Regions from separate parts of the Nocardioides panacis genome, predicted to be linked through region 1. Evidence: predicted binding sites of a transcription regulator. Region 1 holds the regulator's gene; the other holds the start of a gene.

Region 1 (7,425 bases):
GAGGGTGAGGGGGGCGCGTCGTGACACAGAGCGTTCGCAGGCTGGCCGCGGTTCTCGTGGCCCTCGCCGCCGCCGTGTCGGGGTGCACGGACTCCGCCAAGCCCCAGCCGCTGCCGAGCACCAGCGCGGCACCGAGCGTGAGCCCTAGTGCGTCGACGTCACCGACCGCCCCGGTGCTGCCCGAGGAGGCGAGAGGCACCTCCGCAGCCAGCGCTAAGGCTTTCGCGCGCTTCTACATCGACACTGTCAATTTTGCAGCCAGGACAGGGATAACGGCTGACCTAGCGACGCTCGGGACACCTCGCTGCGTGTCATGTTCTGCCATACGGAAGAACATTAATCGGATCTACAACGCGGGCGGGACCATTCGATCTTCCGGATGGCAGTTGACGACGGTGGCCCCTGTTCCCAAGCAACCAAAGCGGAGACCAATCCTGGACCTCGGCGTCTTGCAGCCCCCCGAAGTCGTCAAACAGACCAACAAAGGGCCCACCAAGCGATACAAGGGCGGCCGGCAACCCATGACCATGCACTTGCGATGGACGCTGGTCGGCTGGAGCGTTGAACGTCTGGATCTGGTGTCATGAGCCGTCCGCGCGTTGCTTTGATAATGGTCGGGTCACTGCTGTGGACGAGTCTGGCGGGACTGAACCTGCCTGTGCGGGCCGATGGTTGCGACGCCTCCGGAACCTCAAGCGACAGCGTTCTCGACATCGGAATGTCCTGTGCCAGCGCGGGCGAAATGGACCTCGCACCCTCCACCACAGGTGACGGCGACGATGCCAGTGCAAGTGCCGGTCAGCCCAACTTCATCAAGTATCGATGGGTCTCGGTGTGTGCAGGCTCGGAACCAAGCGAGGTACCCGGCCAATCCTTGGACTGCGCCCAGGCCAACATTTGCCCGGACCCAGCCGAGCGCGTCTGGCGTCTATGGGGCCAGACCCCGGCAGGTGACTGGAAGCCATTGACCACTCAGTGCGCCGGCCCCGCAGGACCGCCGCCTGCCGCGACGCCCAAGCCCCAGGTGACGCCCGGACTCGTCCTCACGGCGCTCCGCCGGATCGGACTGCCGGCCCTGCAGGCGCGCACCCAGCCGCGGGACAAGACGCTGGTCAACTTCGCGACGATCTTCTACGCGGACCCGCAGACGTTCACCCGCACCCTCACCCTGCTCGGCCAGTCGGTCGACGTGGAGGCGACGCCCACCTCGTTCGCGTGGCACTACGGGGACGGGACGTCTGCGACCACCTCGACGCCGGGGGCGCCGTACCCGGCCACGGACATCACCCATAGCTACACCGACGCGCACACCACGGTGGCGCCCAGCGTCGACGTCACCTACTCGGCGCGCTTCCGGGTGGGGAACGGCGGCTGGCAGGCCATCCCGGAGACCGTCACGATCGCCGGGCCGACCTCCTCGCTGCGGATCAGTGAGGCCACCGCGGTGCTGTCGGGCGACTACCAGTAGCTGCGGAACGGAACCGGCGTCGACCGGGACCGGGGAGGCCTGGTTCGTTCCGCAGCTCCGGACTGGTCTCGACAAGCTCGACCAGTCGGGGCGGGACGGCGGTGGCAAACAGAGAACGAGGGGCGGGCCGCGGCTGCATGAGCGCGGACCCGCCCCTCGTTTCCCCTCAAGCCGTCGACCCGGGTCGAGGAGGTCGTCGGCAAGCCTGTGGGTGCGTCAGCGCACCGGGACCGCGATCTCCTGGCCGACCCGCAGCGCGGCGCTGGGCAGCGCGTTGAGCTCCTGGATCTGGTGCACCATCTCGCGGACGTGGCCGGGCTCGGCGGTCTCCGAGGCGATCGCCCAGAGGGTGTCGCCCTGGCCGACCTCGACGGTCCGCGTGGCGACCGGGGCACCGGCCTCACCGGTGGCAGCGGAGTGCGAGCCGTAGACCGTCAGCACCGCGAGCAGCAGCCCGAGGAACAGCACCACGGCCACGACCTGGCCACGACGGGTCAGGCGGACGGGTGTCGTCCGCGGGGCGCGGCTGGCGCGCTCACGGGTGAAACCGGGGTTCATCGCGATGGTGCTCATCTGGGACCTCCTGGGGAAGGAGTCGGTCGGGGAGTCGAACGGTGCGTCCATGACCGAAGTTCTATCGAGGACCTCCGACAGTTTCCGGAAGCTGCTCCTCGAACGGCTGTTCGATCGAACACATGTGCGACATTAGAGCATGTGTTCGAACGGATCAAGACCCTGAGCGAACAAACGTTCGAACCTATCCGCGGCGCTCCATCACCCGGCGGCCGACCCGGGCGAACAGCCGGAACCCCGCAGCCGATCGCGACGGGGCCAGCGACCCGACGCGGACGAGGGCTCCCCGCCAGGCCGGCAGGCTGCGCACCACCCGGCGCGAGCCGACCAGCGCGACCGCCGCACGGGCCACCTCCTCCACGGTGAGCAGCCGGCCGGACGAGTGCACGATCGCCTTGGCCGGCCCGTCGGGGCGCATCCCCTCGACAATCGCGGTGTCGACTCCGTCCGGGCACAGCGCGTGCACCCGGACCCCGCGGGGCACCTCGACGCTCGCGGACATGGTGATCGAGACGACGGCCGCCTTCGTCGCGGCGTACACCGCGAGACCCGGGACGGGGCCGAGGCCGGAGGACGACGCGACGTTGACGACGTCACCGCCGCCGTCCCCGAACGCGGCGAGCGCTGCCCGCATCCCCCACAGCACGCCCTTGAGGTTGACGTCGACCAGGGCGTCCACCGACGATGACGCGAGCTCGACCAGGGTGCCGTCGTCACCCACGCCGGCGTTGTTCACCCAGACCGCGAGCCGGCCGTGGCGGGCCGCCTCCCCGGCGACCAGGACGTGCGCCGCCTCGTCGCGCACGTCGTGCGCGAGCCCGGCGACCGCACCCACCTCGCCCGCCGTACGACGGGCGGCCGCACCGTCCACGTCGGTCACCACGACGGCGTACCCACGCTCCACGAGCAGCGCCGCGACCGCCCGCCCGATGCCCCGGCCCGCCCCGGTCACCACCGCACTGTCCATGCCCAGGAGCCAACCAGACGACCTCCGGGACCCGTCGACGGCACCGTCGCCGGGCGACACGCCGTTCGAACAAATGTTTGAACAACGCGTCGCCCGACGACTAACGTGACAGCACGGTCAGGCGAGCGGAACGCGGCAGAAGGAGCAACCCCATGGCAGGCAAGCGCAAGGACACCGGCGGCGGAGCCGACGTCGCGGAGCTCCCGGACGGCCCCCCGGACGCCCACGGCCTGACCCCGCGCCAGCAGCGCGTGCTGACGGTGATCCGGGACTCGATCGAGCGTCGCGGCTACCCGCCCAGCATGCGCGAGATCGGCGAACGGGTCGGCCTGACCAGCTCCTCGTCGGTCGCCCACCAGCTGCGCGTGCTCGAGGAGAAGGGCTACCTCAAGCGGGACCCCAACCGCCCCCGGGCACTGTCGGTGTTCAACCCCGACGAGGCGGAGTCCGTGGACGAGACCGGCGTCGGCGACGCGATGCCCGCGGCGACCTACGTGCCGATGGTCGGCCGGATCGCGGCCGGCGGCCCGATCCTGGCCGACGAGCGGGTCGAGGAGATCATGCCGCTGCCCAAGAGCCTGGTCGGCGAGGGCACCCTGTTCATGCTCGAGGTCGTCGGCGACTCGATGATCGACGCGGCGATCTGCAACGGCGACTACGTCGTGGTCCGCCAGGAGCAGACCGCCGAGAACGGCGAGATCGTCGCCGCGCTCATCGACGGCGAGGCGACGGTCAAGACCTTCCAGCGCAAGAACGGCCAGGTGTGGCTGCTGCCGCACAACCAGGCCTACGACCCGATCGACGGCACGAACGCCACGATCTTGGGCAAGGTCACCGCGGTTCTGCGCCGCGTCTGACCGCTCCGCACGACCGACGGACCGTCCCCTCACGGGGCGGTCCGTCGTCGCGTCCGCCGCTCTGTCCGGCTTTCCCCAGATCGTCCCGGCAGATCTCGCGACACGCGGCACCGACCGTCCCACCGAGGCTAGGCTGACTGTCCCTCTCACAGACCGGTGTCTCCCGTGATCGGACAACTGCTCACCCTCGCTCTCACGACGACTCTGCTCGTCGGGCCCCTCGGCAGCGCCGTCGCCGTGGCGGACCCCGGTCCGGACGTCACCACGGCGACCACCGCCCCCGCGCCCGCACCTACCGTCGGCGAGGGCACCACCCCCGAGCCCGTGCAGGACCCGGCGACCGCGGCCACCCGGGCGCTGGCCGGCGCCCAGGACCTGTTCGCACCCACGACCAGTGCCCCGCAGTCGCGCGCCGACCGCCCGGCCACGCAGCCCACCCGCGACGGCACCCTGGTGCTGCGCGAGCTCGCGCTGCGCGCCCACGACCTGGCCACCCCGGCCGAGCGCCGCTCCGCCCGGCACATCCTGCGCCGGCCCACCGACGGGTCGAACGCGGTCGGCGGCGAGCCGAAGTACACCGTGCCGGCCGCGATGGTCTGCACGGCCACGGTCTGCGTGCACTGGGTGGAGAACGACGCGAACGCGCCCACCGGCTCCGACGGCGACCCCGCCACGGTGCCGTCCTGGGTCAGCCTGACCCTGCAGACGGTCGACGCGGTCTACACGGCCGAGACCGCCGTGATGGGCTACCGCACACCGGTCCCGGACACCGCGGCCATCGACAACGGCGGGGACGGCCGGCTCGACGTCTACCTCGCGAACATCGGTGACCAGGGCCTCTACGGCTACTGCGTCCCCGACGACACCGCGCGCACCTCGGTCCGGGCCGTCTACGGCTACTGCGTGCTGGACAACGACTACGCCGCCACCGAGTTCGGCGGCACCCGCACGCCGGTGGACAACCTCCGGGTGACCGCCGCGCACGAGCTGTTCCACGCGGTCCAGTTCGCCTACGACTGGTCCGAGGACCCGTGGCTGATGGAGGGCACCGCGACCTGGATGGAGGACCAGCTGTTCGACGCGGTCGACGACAACCGCCGCTACCTGGCCGGCAGCCCCCTCGCCGCCTCCGACATGCCCCTGGACTTCGCGACCGCGGACCTGCGTGGGTACGGCGCCTGGCTGTTCTGGCGGTTCCTCAGCGAGTCGTCCGGGCCGGGGAACACCGACGACCCGACGATGATCCGGTACGTGTGGGAGCAGGCGGCCGGTGACGCCTACTCCCTGCAGGCGCTCCAACGGGTGCTGGCACTCAAGGGCACCACGATCGCGGAGACGCTCGCCCGGTTCGGCGTGTGGAACCGCGACCCCGCGCACTACTACTCCGAGGGGCACGCCTACCACGCCTCGCCGCTGCTCGCCTCCCGCACGCTGAGCCGCAGGTCGCCCACGTCGCACCCGCACACCGCCACGCTGTACCACCTCGGCCAGCTGTTCGTGCGCTACGTCCCGAGCCCGTCGTTGGGCCGGCACGCCACGCTGCGGGTCGCGGTCGACATGCCGGCGACGTACCGCGGCTCCCTCGCCCGGGTCATCGTGCACCACCGCAACGGCAGGGTGGTGGGCTACCCGGTGCGGCTCACCCGCTCCGGCGCGGGCACCCGGCTGGTCGGCTTCTCCTCGCACGAGGTCAGCTCCGTCGAGCTCGACCTGATCAACGCGAGCACCCGCTACCGGTGCCACCAGAACACCTACGAGAGCTGCTCGGGCCTCCCGCTCGACGACGCGCTGACCACCCGGTACGCCGCGCACGCCAGCCGGTGACTCCCCGGGTCAGCTGAGCGCGACGAGCAGCAGCGGTCCGCCGTCGTAGCGGCCGCCGTCGATCGCGACCACCAGCCCGTCGGCGTACGTCAGCGGACCCTCGACCTGCGCGGACGGTACGTCGAGCAGGCTGCCGATGATGCTGTGGCCGTGCACGATCTGCTCGCCTCCGAGCGTGTCGAGCACGGCCCTCGCGACCCGGGCGCCGTCGGTGCCGTTGAAGTCGAACCGGCTGGTGAGCGCGGCGAACACGTCGAAGTGCTCCTGCGCGTCGTCACCGGCGAGCAGCCCGGCCACGGTGGCGTTGACCTCGTCGACGGACGACCCCCAGGCGAGGTAGTCGGTGGTGTCGGAGTGCATCAGCAGGCGGTCGCCGGCCCGGGCCATCGCCGGCAGCCTGCGCACCCAGGCGACGTCGTCCGCGGTGAGCCCGGCCTGGTCCATCTCGTGCCCGCCGTTGAGCAGCCACAGCTCGGCGAACCGGGTGTCGGGGAACAGGTGGTAGCCCAGCATCAGCGCCTCGTGGTTGCCGAGCAGCACCCGCACCCGGTCGGGGGCCTGCTCCTGCAGCGAGCGCACGAACCGGATCACCCCGATGCCGTCCGGGCCGCGGTCCACGAGGTCGCCGAGGACCCACAGGTCCGTCTCGCCGCCGGTCCAGCGGTCCTCGCCGTCGACCAGCCCGGCGTGCTGCAGCACCTCGCGCAGGTCGTCCAGATGTCCGTGCACGTCGCTGACGACGTAGGTGCTCCCCATGCGGACATCCTTCCAGCCGCCGCGCGCCCGACGAGCGTCGGCTCACCCGGGAGGGCTACGGGGTCAGCGGCCGGTGCACCGTGGTGACCGGCTTCGCGTCACCCGGGTCATGCTCCGCGGCGGCGCCGACCACGAGCAGGAGGCAGGCCACGACCAGGGCGACCATCGACCACGGGTTCCGCTGCATGGCGAAAACGCTAGCACCGGGGTTCGCGCCGCGTCAGGAGGCGAGCCGCTTGAGCGCGGAGAGCACCACGGACCGGTCGGTGGTCGACCACATCGGCGGCAGCGAGGCGCGCAGGAAGCCGCCGTAGCGGGCGGTGACCAGCCGGGGGTCCAGGATGGCCACCACGCCCTTGTCGCTGGTGGTCCGGATCAGCCGGCCGCTGCCCTGCGCGAGCAGCAGCGCGGCGTGCGTCGCGGCGACCTGCATGAACCCGTTGCCGCCGGCCTGGTCGGCGGCCTTCTGCCGCGCGGACATCAGCGGGTCGTCGGGGCGCGGGAACGGGATCCGGTCGATCAGCACCAGCTGGCAGGTGTCGCCGGGCACGTCGAGCCCCTGCCAGAGGCTGAGCGTGCCGAACAGGCAGGCGTGCGGGTCCTCGACGAACAGCCGGGCCAGCTCGGGCAGCTGCGCCTCGCCCTGGGCCAGGATCGTCAGGTGCGGCAGCCGCTCGCGGGCCGCCTCCGCCGCCGCCTCGGCCGCCCGGCGGCTGGAGAACAGCCCCAGGGTGCGGCCGTCGGCGGCGTCCACGAGGTCGACGATCTCGTCGAGCTGGGCGGCCCCGAGGCCGTCGCGACCGGGCGGAGGCAGGTGCTTGGCGACGTACAGGATGCCCTGCCGGGCGTAGTCGAACGGTGACCCGACGTCGATGCCGCGCCACGGCTGCCGGCCGTCGTCGGGCGCCGCCGGCTCCGGGGACTCCGCCAGCGAGTGGTCGACGCGCTCGCTGGGCTTGAGCCCGAGCGAGGTGGCCACC
Region 2 (7,425 bases), 340 kb from region 1:
CGCTCGGCTGTACGGGCTGTTCCATGGGATCTCCCCTCCCTTCAGGGCTTCGTTTCCACAGTGGCACGGCCGGTATCGACCGTCCATGGGCCGTGTCTAGGTCCGTCGGTGGAACTGGATCTGTCCGGTGGGCAAGTGGCTGGTGACGTAGGCCAGGGAGTGGGCCTTGCCGTGGTGGAACGCACACAGCAGCCGACCGTTCACCACGCTGGTGGGTCCGCCCTGGGACCAGGGCTGGTCGTGGTGGGCGTGGCACCAGGCGGCCGGCCGGTCGCAGCCCACCGTGGTGCAGCCCCGGTCCCGGATGGTCAGCGCGGTGCGCTGGGCCTCGGTGTGCAGCCGGGTCCGCCGCCCCAGATCCAGCACCACCGAAGGCGACCCCAGGGCGCGCCGCCAGACCGCGGGCACTATCCCGGCCTCGCAGGCCAGCTGCCGGGCTGCACCGGCCGACAGGGGCTGCCCGGTGTCCAAGGTGGCGGTGCCGAGCCCGGACAGCAGCTGGTCGTAGTCCAGCAGCACCACCACGGTCGCCGACATCCCGCCGGCCGACGGCAGCCGGTCGGCCGGCACCCGCTCCAGGAGCCGGCAGAACGCCTCCCCCAGCCGCTCGGGCCGCGACAGTCTCACCCGGCTGTTTGGCTGGTGCTGGTGCTGGTGCTGGTGTCGGGGGTTGGTGAAGGCGTGCAGCATCTTAGTCAGCATCGCCGCGTGCAGCGCCGGGATCTTGAACCGGCCGGTGTGGCTGCCGTCCGGGTTCGCCGACAGCTGCAGGAACGTCGCCCGGGCCGCCGCGGCCTCCTCGGCCTCCAACCGGGCACCCTCGGCGAGATCGGCGGCGTCGGGGTCGATCACCTCCAAGACCCGCCGCCCCAGCACCTTCAGCGCCGCCGCGTCGAACTCGCCGGCCGCCCGCACCAGGTGCGCCTCGGTCCGCCCCCGGTCCACCACCGACACTCCCTGCGGCAACGCCTGGATCGAACGGACGATCACCGCCGCCTGGGCGACATCGACCCGGCCCGCGGCCAACGCGTCCCGGGTCACGCTGAACCCGGTGTCCAACGCCACCGCGAGAGCCACCTCGGCGTGCGCGGCACCCCGGCTCCGCCGAGTGACCTGGGCCAGCCAGGCACCGGTCGAGGTCGCCGCCGAGTCCGCGGCCACGTCGTTGCGGTCCGCCGCAGCCAGCACCCGCAGCCGCAGCTCGGCCAGCCGGGCCTCGGCCCGGGCCAGCCCCACCACCACCGTGCGCTGCTCGTCCGGGGTCATCGACCACGCCGGCGCCTCCGCGAGCCCGTCCAGCACCCGGTGCAGCCGGCCGGAGAACCGGGCGATCGGATGCGCCTGGTCCTCGGTCCGGATGGTCGTCGACATACCCACCACGCTAAGAACAACCAGCCATCACTTCCGAACAGATGTCCGCACCCGTGCACAACCCACACCCCCCGAGGCCTGGGGACGAAACCCGGCCACGACGCAGCGCACCGAACACCCGAAAGCCCGGACCCAGCAAAACCCGGTTGCCGGCCGACCCGGCGACTCTGGCGACGCGGCTCTGACCGCGCGTGACGACCCGGACGATCATCCGATGACGCCACCCTGTGCCGAGCGGGATGGGGTGGTGGGTGTCGCGCCGCCTGCGACCCCGCGCCCGCCCGAACGCAGCCACTGGCGGCACCGATCCCGGGATCGCCTCGCCAGACACGCCGGGTCAGCAGCCCTTCCGCCGCCAGAGGCACCGGGTCGGCGGGCCTCCCGCCGCCAGAGGCGCCGGGTCAGCGCCCCTCCCGCCGCCAAAGTCGCCGGGTCAGCGGCCCTCCTGCCGCCAAAGTCGCCGGGTCAGCGGCCCTTCGGCCGCCAGAGGCGCCGGGTCGGCGGGCCTCCCGCCGCCAGAGGCGCCGGGTCAGCAGGCGTGGGGGTAGGTCCCGCGGGTGGCGGCCGGGGCGGCGATCGACCTCGCGTTGTGCCGGGCCAGCGAGTAGTAGCGCAGCCAGTCCATCTGCATCCGTCCCGGGTTCATCCGGGCGCCCGGCTGGTCGGCGAGCCGGAAGCGGAACGCGTACGACGCCCCCCGAGAGCGCCTCGCCGCGACGCTCGGTCATCACCACGCGGGTGTCCACGAACCAGGAGACGTGCGAGGGGGTCACCTCGACGGCGTAGGTGTGGAACGGTCCGGGGCGCAGGTTCAGGCGCTTGCTCGCGGTGAACTCGGCGTTCGGGAGGTTGCGGATCGCCATCCGGGCCCGGTCCGAGCCGAGCGCGTAGTCGGAGAGCACGATGCTCCGTGCGCCGCACCGGTGGTCGCCGACCGGGACGAGCTCCGCGACCACGTGGTACGGCGTGTGGCTGCGGGTGTACTGCTCGGCCCGGACGCGGGTCTCCCAGCGGCCGTACTGCCGCGCGTGGCCGGCCACCATGGCCACGACGTCGCCGCCGCCGGCGCTGCCGTTGATCGTGAGCATGCCGTGCTGGTTGTTGACCTGGCCCGGCCGGTTCTGCGCCCACATGCCCTTCACCGGACCGATGAAGTCGTCGGCCCACTGCGCGTTGCCCCAGCGGAACACCTTGCCGGCGTTCGTCGGCCGCGACTGCGAGACCGGGCGGGTGTCGGACTGCTCGACGGGGCCGGTCGCCACGAGGGCGGCACCGACGAGGGAGAGCCCGAGCAGGGCCGAGACGGAGCGGCGGAGGGGGGGCACAGCGCATGGAGGAGGTCCTCTGGTGGGCGACGCGAACCCGGACGACCCTACGCACACCGGACAGCGACCGCATCCCTGCTGGTCAGCTGAAGGGCAGCGGCTCGCCGATCATCGACACCGCCTGCGCGCGGGACGCGGTGAGCCGGCGGCGGTGGTGCTGGCGGCAGAGCACCTCGTAGCCGACCTCGGCGGGCTGGTGGTCGTCGACGTCGCCGACCACGATCACGTCGCCCTCGGTGACCATCTCGCCGTTCTCGGTGCGGGCGTTGTGGGTGGCCCGCTTGCCGCACCAGCACAGCGCCTCGACCTGGAGCACGTGCATCCGGTCGGCGAGCTCGACCAGGCGCGCCGAGCCCGGGAACATCGAGGTGCGGAAGTCGGTGAGGATGCCGAAGGCGAACACGTCCACCTGGAGCTCGTCGACGACCCGCGCCAGCTGCTCGACCTGCGCGGCGGAGTAGAACTGGGCCTCGTCGCAGATCAGGTAGTCGACGCGGCCGCCACGGGTCAGGGTCGCGACGACGTACTCCCAGAAGTCGAACTCCGGGCTGACCTCGATCGCCTCGTGCTGCAGCCCCAGCCGGCTCGACAGCGTCGCGGCGCCGGCGCGGTCCTGGCTGGTGAAGATCCGGCCGTGCCGGCCGCGTGCGGCGTGGTTGTGGTTGGTCTGGAGCGCGAGCGTCGACTTGCCCGAGTCCATGGTCCCGGTGAAGAACTGCAGTTCGGCCACGGCGGGCATGATGCCATGACCGGACCCCCGGACCGTGCCCGGCTCAGCCGACGAGGACCGGGATGAGCATCTCCGCCGAGGTCAGCGACCCGTGCAGGCCGATGAGCCGGGCCTCGTAGGGGAACCCGGACGTGCTCATCACCGAGAAGTCGTCGCGGGAGGCGACCATCACGTCCCCGAGGCGGGGGCGCACGCCGGGTGTCAGCGTCCCGAACCAGCCCCGCGAGACGGCGTCGTCGCGGGTGAGCACCTCGGCCCGGTCGCCGAGGACGGACCGCCAGGCCGCCAGCACGTCGTCCACGGCGCCGCCGCGGCAGTAGACGTGCCGGAAGCGCGCCTCCCCGCCGAGCACCGCGACGCCCGCGAGCAGCTCGGGGTGGTCGTCGACGTCGAGCCGGGCGGACGCCGGCGAGTCGACCATGCCGTGGTCGGCCACCACGACGATGCGTACGTCGCCGGGCAGCGCCTCGCGCAGCTGCTCGGCCTCGGCGTCGATCATCGCGAGCTGGAGCTGCCAGGACGTGGACGCGACGCCGTGCCGGTGACCGGTGAAGTCCAGGTCGCCGTCGTAGAGGTAGGTCAGCGACGGGCCGTGCGCGGAGGCGGCGACGGCCGCGGCCATCCGCTCCCCCACCAGGTCGGCGCCGACGAACTCGGCCCCGCGCTGACCGGCGACCGTCAGCCCCGAGCCGGCGAACTGCCGCTTGTTCACCACCGTGGTGTGCACGCCGGCGGCGGCCAGCCGGCCCAGCGCGGTCGGGTGCGGCTGCCACTCGTGGGGGTCGACCGACGGGCTCCAGGTCAGCGCGTTGAGCAGGTCGTCGGTGCCTGGGATCCGCGAGGTGAACCCGACCAGCCCGTGCGTGCCGGGCGTCAGCGCGGTGCCCAGCGAGGTCAGGCTGGTCGCGGTCGTCGAGGGCACCCCGACGGTGGCCGGGGCCTGGCCGTTCGGCCCGGTGAGCAGGTCGTGCAGGAACGGCGCCTGGTCCTCGTGGTCGCGCAGCAGCTCGTACCCGAGGCCGTCGACGAGGAGCACGACGTACTTCTGCGCCTCGGGGAGCTCGATCGACGACGGCGCCAGACCGGCGTCCACGCCGAGCGCGCGGGCGACGGCGGGCAGCACGTCCCCGAGCGACCGGTCCTCGTAGGCCGGCTGGACGAACGTCATCCGGCGGTGCGAGCCGACAGCGCGTCGGCGAAGCCGAGGAGGTTGGCCACGGCCTCGGGGCCCTCGGCCGCGGCGCTGACCCGCAGCGAGAAGTCGTCGGAGGTGAGCAGCCCGGTGTAGCCGTGGTCGGCCTCGCAGTCGGGGTCGGCGCAGCCCGCGGGCTCGAGGTCGATGCGGCCGACCGCGCCCCACCCGATCGTCAGGACCGCCTCGTTGGCGCCGGGCGCCGGGATCGGCTTGCCGGCGTAGGACTCGGGGTTCGCGACCATCCGGTTGACGACCACGGAGCGGATCGCGGAGATCGTGACCGCCTCGGTGGAGCTGGAGGTGTACGGCGCGGGCAGCAGGTCGTCGGGGGCGTGCTCGTCGGTGTGCGCCAGGATCAGCCGGCTCGGCGTCAGCACCAGCACCGTGACGTGGCGTCGTACCTCGTCGCGCTCGTCGATGGTGGGTTCGTGGTGCACCAGGAAGGAGACGACCTGCTCGCCGGCGACGGCGGCGTCGACAGCGTCCGACACGACGTCGGGGTAGTAGCCGGACTTCTCGATCGCGGTGCGCAGGTCACCGGAGGTGTCGCTCATCCCGACAGCCTCTCACGCAGCCGTGGCAGCCCCGTCCCCTAGTCGTGGAGCGTGTCCCCGGCCTGGGTGGACAGCCGGCGCACGAACCAGTCCGAGCGCGCGTCGGTCACCGGCTCGACCCGGCCGACCGCGTTCAGCACGGTGGCCCCGTCGGCACCGACGAGCACCAGGTTGAGCTCGAGCGAGCGCACCTGGGGCAGGTCGTTCTTGAGCTGGGCGAGCCGCAGCAGCAGGTGCTCGATCGCGTCGACGTCGACCTCCTCGCTGCCCCGGTAGCCGAACAGCAGCGGGGCGGCCCGGATCTCCCGGACCATGTCGCTGGCGTCCCCGCTGTGCATCGGCGGGATCCGGTAGGACCGGTCCCCCAGCAGCTCGGTCGCGGGCCCGGAGACGCCGAAGGAGACCACCGGCCCGAACAGCGGGTCCTCCATGCCGCCGAGCGACACCGGCACGCCGGGGCCCGCGTTCCGCTGGACGATGAACCCGGCCGCGGCCGGGTTGTCCACCAGCTCCTGCATGGACTCCCAGGCGTCGCGCATCTCGGCCTCGGTGTCGATGTTGCGCCAGACGTGCGCGAGGTCGGGACGCTGGCGCAGGTGCTCGGCGGTGGCCTTGAGCACGACGTCGTACCCCAGCTGCTCGGCCGCGGCGATCGCCTCCTCGACGGTGCTCACCTCGACGCGGTCCCACAGGTCGATGCCGTAGGCCGCGAGCAGGGTGTGCAGCTCCTCGAAGGTCAGGTCCCGGCCGCGGTCGTCGGCGCTCAGGATCTTGGAGACCAGCGACCGCGCGGTCATCGTGTCGACGCTGTCGGGGGCGACCAGCTCGCCGAGCGGCTTGGCCCGCCAGGCGGCGTACTCCACCACCCGGGCCAGCGCGCGGACGGCGGCCTCGACGGCGGGGTACGACGGCACGGACCCGCGTCCCGCCGTGCTGCCGGCGACGTCGGGGACGCGGAGCAGCTCGGGGATGCCCTCGGAGGCGAGGAAGGTCGAGACCAGTGGCTTGTCGGACTGCTCCCCCACTGCAGCCAGCACGTCGGCGACCTCCTCGCCGGTGGTGTTCAGCGGCGGGATGAAGACCGCCACCACCGAGTCCACCTCGTCGTCGTCGATGGCCGCGTCCAGCGCCTCCTCGAAGTCCTCGGCGGTGGCGTCGGCGCCGAGCGCGACCAGCTGGGTGACCTGGAGCCCGACGGTGACGGCCGCGTCGGCCGCGAGCAGGCCCAGCGCGTCGGAGTTGCCGACCACGGCGACCCGGCTGCCGCGCGGGAGCGGCTGGTGCGCGACCAGCTGGGCGACGTCGAACATCTCGTCGAGGGTCTCGACCTGGATCACCCCGGCCTGCCGGAACATCGCGTCCACGGCCGCCTGCGGGGCCAGCATCGAGCGCACGGCGTGCCCCATCGGCACGCCCTGGGTGGACCGGCCGGACTTCACCGCGATCACCGGCTTGCGCGAGGACACCCGCCGGGCGAGGCGGCTGAACTTGCGCGGGTTGCCGATCGACTCCAGGTAGAGCAGCACGACCTCGGTGTCCTCGTCCTCCTCCCAGTACTGCAGCAGGTCGTTGCCGGAGACGTCCGCCCGGTTGCCGGCGCTGACGAACGTGGAGAGCCCGAGCCCGCGGCGGGACACCTTCTCCAGGATCGCCACGCCCAGCGCGCCGGACTGGCAGAAGAAGCCGGCCCGGCCGCGCGGCGGCATCACCGTCGAGAGCGAGGCGTTCAGCGAGTAGTCCGAGGAGGTGTTGATGATGCCCAGGCAGTTGGGCCCGATCAGCCGCAGGCCGTAGCTGCGGGCCAGGCCGACGAGCTGGCGCTGCCGCAGCCGGCCCTCCTCGCCGGTCTCGGCGAAGCCCGAGGAGATCACGATCAGCCCGTGCACGCCCTTCGCGGCGCAGTCGAGCACCACGTCCTGCACCGCCTCCGCCGGCACCGCGACGATCGCCACGTCCACGGTGTCGGGGATGTCGCCGACGGTGGCGTAGGCCGGCAGGCCGGCCACCGACTGGGCCGCCGGGTTCACGACGTACACCCGGCCCTGGTAGTCACCGAGCACCAGGTTGCGCACCAGCGTCTGCCCGATGGTGTCGTGGCGGCGCGACGCGCCGATGACCGCGACGCTCTTGGCGTGGAAGAACCGCTCGATCGAGGCGGACTCGGCGCGGTGCTCGCGGGCCTGCATCACCGAGACGGAGGTGTCGGTGGAGTCGATCGGGAACACCAGCCGCATCACGCCGTCCTCGTAG

Evidence for each region. Region 1 encodes LexA, which represses DNA repair genes until DNA is damaged. Its sites were predicted from a motif close to TCGAACANNTGTTCGA; they were not measured.
Region 2: a site for LexA is predicted at 1,405-1,420, ahead of KRR39_RS06815 (HNH endonuclease signature motif containing protein). Genes of this name have one in related genera too.

Annotation. Positions count from the first base shown of each region.
Region 1 covers NZ_CP077062.1:1,067,480-1,074,904, reverse strand. The annotation lists gene KRR39_RS25920 (DUF6318 family protein) at 21-587, shown strand; gene KRR39_RS05330 (hypothetical protein) at 1,025-1,468, shown strand; gene KRR39_RS05325 (LysM peptidoglycan-binding domain-containing protein) at 1,685-2,092, opposite strand; gene KRR39_RS05320 (SDR family NAD(P)-dependent oxidoreductase) at 2,226-3,008, opposite strand; gene lexA (transcriptional repressor LexA) at 3,161-3,865, shown strand; gene KRR39_RS05310 (MXAN_6640 family putative metalloprotease) at 4,031-5,689, shown strand; gene KRR39_RS05305 (metallophosphoesterase family protein) at 5,699-6,445, opposite strand; gene KRR39_RS25535 (hypothetical protein) at 6,501-6,632, opposite strand; gene KRR39_RS05300 (ATP-dependent DNA helicase) at 6,666-7,425, opposite strand, start outside.
Region 2 covers NZ_CP077062.1:1,402,568-1,409,992, reverse strand. The annotation lists gene KRR39_RS06820 (hypothetical protein) at 1-25, opposite strand, end outside; gene KRR39_RS06815 (HNH endonuclease signature motif containing protein) at 97-1,371, opposite strand; gene KRR39_RS06810 (LamG domain-containing protein) at 1,773-2,696, opposite strand; gene KRR39_RS06805 (thymidine kinase) at 2,779-3,426, opposite strand; gene KRR39_RS06800 (alkaline phosphatase family protein) at 3,470-4,594, opposite strand; gene KRR39_RS06795 (DUF5998 family protein) at 4,591-5,175, opposite strand; gene KRR39_RS06790 (bifunctional acetate--CoA ligase family protein/GNAT family N-acetyltransferase) at 5,214-7,425, opposite strand, start outside.